2 regions of the Streptococcus mobilis genome follow, and region 1 is predicted to be linked to the other one. Evidence: predicted binding sites of a transcription regulator. Region 1 holds the regulator's gene; the other holds the start of a gene.
The links. The regulator HrcA, encoded in region 1, represses chaperone genes, less so after heat shock. The targets are predictions, from matches to a motif close to TTAGCACTCNNNNNNNNNGAGTGCTAA.
Positions count from the first base shown of each region.

Region 1 (3,422 bases):
TCAAATCATCGAATTTCGCACGAGTCAAGGTCATTTCCAAGTGAAGAGGTCCAGCAGCGCCTGCAGTGATGAATGGCAAGCTGATTTGTGTTGAAGTGACACCAGAAAGGTCTTTCTTCGCTTTTTCAGCTGCGTCTTTCAAACGTTGAAGCGCCATCTTGTCTATTGACAAGTCGATACCATTTTCTTTCTTGAATTCTTCAACCATGTAGTCGATGATTTTTTGGTCAAAGTCATCACCACCAAGTTTGTTATCCCCTGCAGTTGCCAATACATCAAAGACACCATCACCCAATTCAAGGATAGATACGTCGAATGTACCACCACCAAGGTCAAATACCAAGATTTTTTCTTCTTTATCAGTCTTATCCAAACCATAAGCAAGAGCTGCTGCAGTTGGTTCGTTGACGATACGTTCTACTTCAAGACCAGCGATTTTACCAGCGTCTTTAGTTGCTTGACGTTGCGCATCGTTGAAGTAAGCTGGAACTGTGATAACTGCTTTCGTTACTTTTTCACCAAGGTAATCTTCAGCGTAACCTTTCAAGTATTGAAGGATCATAGCTGAGATTTCTTGTGGAGTGTATTCTTTTCCGTTAGCAGAAACTTTTTCAGAAGTACCCATCTTAGATTTGATAGAGATGATGGTATCTGGGTTTGTGACTGCTTGACGTTTTGCAGCATCACCAACGATGATTTCACCGTTTTTGAATGAAACTACAGATGGAGTTGTGCGGTTCCCTTCTGGGTTTGCGATAATTTTTGATTCAGTTCCTTCAAGAACTGCTACTGCTGAGTTTGTTGTACCTAAGTCAATACCGATAATTTTAGACATATGTTTTTCTCCTTAAGTTTTTCTTCCTTTTTTGATATTTCCCTTAAGTGGTGGGGACGTGAGCAACTCCCTTCGGGATTTCATCACTTATTTTTGAGCCTACTGTCTCAAAAATCCCCTGTTTCAGTAGCACAAGCTACTGAAACTTTCACCACGGCGGGAAATATATTCCTTGCAAGCCTCCGGCTTGCGTCTTATCTTTCTTTCATAGTTTAGTGTCGTTTCGGACAAGGCAGACTAGTTATAAACCACTACCATGGCTGGGCGTAGGATGCGGTCATGGAGTTTGTAGCCTTTTTGGAAGACTTGTGCGATAGTGTCTGCTGGATGTTCGTCATCTGCAGGTAAGGTTTGGATAGCCATGTGGTAGTTATGGTCAAAGGCTCCGTCCGCTGGAATTTCTTCGATTCCTTCTTCTTTCAGAGCATGTACCAAACTTTCTTGGACCATTTCCAAGCCCTTCTTCACATCATCTGTCAATCCTTCTACGGCAAGGGCACGTTCGAGGTTGTCAAGTGATGGTAAGATCGCTTTTGCCAAATCTTGGCTACGGTACTTTTGTAATTGTTGACGTTCTTCATTGGCACGGCGCTGAATGTTTTGCATTTCTGCATGAGCACGAAGGTATTTATTTTCAAATTCTTCGGCACGCGCTTGTGCTTCTTCTAACTCAGAAGGTTGGTTGCTTTCCTCTACAACTTCTTCAGTTGTTTGGTCAACTTCTTCTTTCACGTCTTCTTTTTTAATATCTTCTGTCAAGGCATACACCCCTTTCATTTGGTCTTAATTTACTTCATAATGGTTGCTATTGAGGTAGCGGTAGTAATCCGTCAACTTCATAACCAGTACCCGTCCGATGACATTGACCAGGCTAATCACACGCCTGTAATCCATCTCTACAGGACCGATCACATGCATGAGGGCCATCCCACGATAAGGAACCAGGAACTTGTGACTAATGACCGTCACATTTTTCAAGGCCTTCTCTTGGGATTCTGCAACCAGGATCTGGGTCATTTGGTCTTCTGGCATTCCCCCTCGCAACTCGAGAGCTACATGTTGGGGATTGTCCAAGAACTGATAGGTCTGAAGATCGGCGTAGGTTAAGGATGAAACCTTTCCTTCTACAAAAACCAGTTCTTGAAACAGTTGCGAGAAGACGTAATCAAAGAGATCCAGCACATTGTCTGTCGTCTTGAAATAGCGCTGTACAATCTGTGGAATCTCCGTCCGCAAGCGGTAGTGGATATCCAAAACTGTATTTCCAATGAAGCGTTCTTGAACCAGCTGATGGAAGATTTCCAAGTCACTGGTTAAGAAATTCTTTGGAATGGCAAACTGGACGGTGACAGGTTTTGATTCATCCAAGGTCAGAACTGCTAAGGCATCGTGGTTGGATAATGGAACAATCTCAAAACCAGTCAAGCGCTGACGTGTCGGTTCAACATCCTGAATCACTGCGGTGTAACCCGTCATCTGGGCTAGTAACTTGGCCGTAGCATCCAAGATATCGTCTAACTTAAAGGCTTCGAAATCAAAGGCTTTCACCACCTGGTAGACATCTTGCTCATCAATTAACTCTAGATCAAGCGAGTTCTGAACAAAATATTGAAAACCAGCTCGACTAGGCATGCGGCCACTCGAAGTGTGGGCCTTTTCTAGTAAGCCTTGTTTTTCGAGGGCAGCCATGTCGTTTCGAATGGTCGCACTACTGGATTGAATGACATCTTGTAGCGCTTTTGAACCGACTGGTTCGTGGGTCTTGGTAAAGATATCGACAACAAGATTGAGAATCTCATTTTGACGTTCTGTAACCATGACCTCACCTCTCTTTCATTTTTTAGCACTCTAAACACTTGAGTGCTAAACCATGATTCTATTATACACCCATCCAAAAGAAAGTCAAGAGAAAAATCCAAAAAATTAGCACTCTTTTTTCAAGAGTGCTAAAAATCATTCTTAAGACCTAGAGAAGTGAATCTCCTCTTATTTGCCAGCTTTTTTCAAGAGTTGAATATATTCTTCCAATACTAGCTGATGCTTGGCCATATACTGAGCATTTTCTACGCCAACATAACGGAAATGCCAATTCTCAAAATTCACTCCCGTGATGTTGCTCTTCCCATCTGGGTAGCGAAGGACAAAGCCATATTGCGGTGCGATGGCAGCCAGCTGCATGCCCAACTCATCACTTTGGCCAGCTTCGACACTCATATCAATCGCAAGTCCCGTCTGGTGTTCACTAGCACCAGGGACCTGTACCTGAGTCTGCACCTGCTTTTCAGCTTCTTCATGCGAAAGACCACTAGCCTCTAGTTGCGCAACACGTTCATTATAGAGCTCTGTTTGTTCGGCCACACTTCGATAGCCTGATATCAAGGTTTCTTCTGGGGCAATTTTTCGAGCTGCTTCTAAGAATTGACGAGTTGGTTCTACAATCCGACTATCCACTTTGATAGCATCCACATCTGTCAATTGTGGGTTCAGCTCAGGCTTCACATTGTCACGATTGACCAAGATCAACTGCCAGTCTTTTGTCGAAACGGCTGGTAAATCTGATTTTTCTTCCTTTTTCTTAGAAGAAGAG
Region 1 covers NZ_AP041823.1:1,895,332-1,898,753, forward strand. The annotation lists gene dnaK (molecular chaperone DnaK) at 1-835, opposite strand, end outside; gene grpE (nucleotide exchange factor GrpE) at 1,073-1,594, opposite strand; gene hrcA (heat-inducible transcriptional repressor HrcA) at 1,619-2,653, opposite strand; gene AC6IZR_RS09145 (M15 family metallopeptidase) at 2,822-3,422, opposite strand, start outside.

Region 2 (3,422 bases), 150 kb from region 1:
CGATCTCCAAATCCTGGTGCCTTGACAGCTACGACATTAAAGGTACCGCGGATCTTGTTCAAGACAAGTGTTGGAAGAGCTTCGCCATCGACATCATCAGCGATGATCAAGAGTGGACGGTTGCTTTGAAGAATGCTTTCCAACAATGGCAAGATTTCTTGGATATTTGAAATCTTCTTGTCAGTGATCAAAATGTATGGATTTTCAAGGTCTGCCACCATTTTTTCATTATCAGTGACCATGTATTGTGAAAGGTAACCACGGTCAAACTGCATTCCTTCAACGACTTCCAGTTCTGTCTCCATTCCACGAGACTCTTCAATCGTGATAACTCCATCTTTGCCAACTTTTTCCATGGCCTCAGAGATGTACTCACCGACTTTTTCAGAACGAGAAGACACAGCAGCTACTTGAGCAATCGCTTCCTTGCTCGATACTGGGATCGCATTGTTTTTCAAAGCTTCTACTGCTGTTGCAACAGCAGTCTCAATCCCACGACGGATGCCAATTGGATTAGCACCTGCAGTGACGTTTTTGATTCCTTCACGGACGATGGCTTGAGTCAAAACCGTTGCAGTTGTTGTACCGTCACCTGCGATATCATTGGTCTTAGAAGCCACTTCTGACACCAATTTAGCACCCATATTTTCAAAATGGTCTTCCAATTCGATTTCTTTTGCGATGGTCACCCCATCATTTGTGATCAAGGGTGAACCAAATGATTTTTCAAGAACCACATTGCGACCTTTAGGGCCCAACGTAACTTTCACTGTATCTGCTAAGACATCGACACCACGGACCATTGCAGAACGTGCATCAGATGAAAATTTAATATCTTTTGCCATTTCTCTTACCTCTTTCTTCTCTTACTCTACAATTGCAAGAATGTTCGCTGTTCCAACGATGGTGTAGGTTTCTTCCCCATCTTTCACTTCAATTCCTGCATGGCTTTCAACCAAAACGTGATCTCCTGCTTTTACAGCTGGGGCGATGAGTTCGCCACTTAGGGTACGCACACCTTCACCAACGGCCACTACTTCAGCTGTTTTTGTATCAGCCTTGCTCGCACCGGCGAGGACAAAACCTCCAACAGTCTGTTCTTTTTCTTCTACTTTTAAGACCACACGGTCTCCTAATGGTTTTAACATGTTCATTCCTCCATACGTGTTTTTAGCACTCTCTATACGTAAGTGCTAACTTATGTTTCTATTGTATCACTTGGTCAGAAATAGTCAAGAAAAAAACACCTCAAAAATAGATGAGATGTTTCTAAAATATCAATTTAAAATTGTCAATTTTTGATTGAAATCGTCGATCACTTTTTGAAGATTGATCCGCCCGCGGTAGATGCCATATCCAAAAACAATCATGCCTAAAATTCCAACCAAGGCTAGTAAAATCCCGAGGATCAAGAGTGGGAGGAAACTTTTGTGAAAGAGATAGATCAATACCACACCAATACTGGCAATGATAAAGAGTAAGCTGAACCAACGACCAAGGTTTTCAAGCATGTGGCGTTGGTACTTGATTTCTGTTTCATATCCATTGACAAGTTCTTGTTTTGTAACCATGGGATTCCTCCTGATAAAAATTGAGAATGAAGTGCAAGTAAAGGAGGTCAATTCACTTCATTCTCAAAAACTCCTACTAGCAAATTCGTTTTTTCTTTTCCTTAGTATTTAAGATGTGGGTCGAAGATACCAAGGGCAACACCGATCAAAGCAACTACAACGAGAAGTAACATAACTTTGTTTGGTGAAATTTTTTTCTTAGACATCAACCACCAGCAAAGGGTGATGAAGGCTGCTGTCAAGAGACCTGGATAAACACCATCGATCTTTTCTTGGATGTTCAAGAAGACTTTTCCTTCAGAATTCTTGAATTGAAGGGCTGTTGTAACAGATACCCAAGTAGCTGCTACGGCACCGATAACCATACCACCGACAACGCTGATCGCTTTACGAAGAGCTTGTCCTTTTGGTCCTACAAGGAATTCAACGGCTTTATCCCCTAATTGGTAACCTTTGAAGAAGGCAAAGCGCATACCAAAGTAGACTAAGAGGTTCCATACGACGATGTAGAAGAGGGCACCAGCGACGTTACCACCTTTAGAAAGGCCAAGGGCAATCCCCAAGAGAACTGGAATCAAGGTACCAACGACCAATGAGTCACCAATACCAGCGATTGGTCCCATCAAACCGGCACGCATACCGTTGATGGTTTCGCCATCCACTGCATCTCCGTTTGCACGCGCTTCTTCCAAACCAGCTGTGATCCCTACAACAAGAGATCCAAGTTGTGGTTCAGTGTTGAAGAAGGCCGTATAGGTTTGCATAGCATCCTTTTGTTCTTCTTTTGTGTCATACATTTCTTCTACGATTGGAAGCATAGAAGTCAAGTACCCGAAGGTTTGCATATGTTCTTGAGAGAAACAAGTCAAATGACCATAATACCAATGATGGAATGCTTTTGCTAATGTTTTCTTTGAAATTTTCTTTCTATCAGCCATTTTAAATATCCTCCTCATCATCGTCTTGGTCCACCACTCCGGCTGGAGCAGCTTTCATCGATTTGATCACTTCAAGTTCATAGTAGATTACTGCAAAGATTAATGAAACAACGGCACTGGATACCAAGTTCAATCCGAGAGATTTCGCCAAGGTAAATCCAACAAAGAATGGAATGAAGTCAGTTGCTTCTGTAACAATTTGTTTCAACAAGATGGCAATACCGACACATGGGAGAAGAGCACCGACTGTAAAGAGGGCTTTCATCCAGTAACCATCCATAGGAAGGTATTGTTTCATCAAATCAACCATGTTTTCACCGTATTTGGTGATAATCATTGTTGGAAGGAAAGAGAAGAGGAAATGAGAGATCCAAGGGTAAACCCAGTCAACTGCGTAGAGTTTTTTGAAGTTTCCTTCTTCAACGGCTTTCCAACCAATGTGTTGCCATACCAAGTTCATAGTAGCGGTACCGTAGAAAAGAACTGTACCGATTGTCCCAACGGCTGCACCGATTGGAGCTGCAGCTGCGGCGATTCCTGCTTCATCTGTGATGTTATTGGCATGCACAAACAAGATAGCAAGAGGAACACCGATGTAAGAGATGGCACGCACATCGGCAGATACGGTACCACCAGGTGTTACCAAGGCGATATAAACGACTTGAAGGGCAACCCCGACCATAATACCGGTTGTCACATCTCCAAGAATTAAACCTGAAATCAACCCACCGATCAAAGGACGACCGAGTGTATAGTTCCCGATACTGGAACCCCCCATACCAGGCATTGAAGACAAGCTGGCGAAAATACCAAGCAAGATTGCTTGAATCCATGAAATTGTCATAACAAACGCTCCTTTTGTTTGTAAATTTATTTACCTAACAGATAGGACTGTTAGTTTTAAAAACCAAAT
Region 2 covers NZ_AP041823.1:2,040,886-2,044,307, forward strand. The annotation lists gene groL (chaperonin GroEL) at 1-845, opposite strand, end outside; gene groES (co-chaperone GroES) at 867-1,148, opposite strand; gene AC6IZR_RS09815 (hypothetical protein) at 1,278-1,571, opposite strand; gene AC6IZR_RS09820 (PTS system mannose/fructose/sorbose family transporter subunit IID) at 1,673-2,527, opposite strand; gene AC6IZR_RS09825 (PTS mannose/fructose/sorbose/N-acetylgalactosamine transporter subunit IIC) at 2,511-3,353, opposite strand; gene AC6IZR_RS09830 (PTS sugar transporter subunit IIB) at 3,410-3,422, opposite strand, start outside.
Region 2: the regulator HrcA is predicted to act here: its motif matches at 1,171-1,197, upstream of groES (co-chaperone GroES).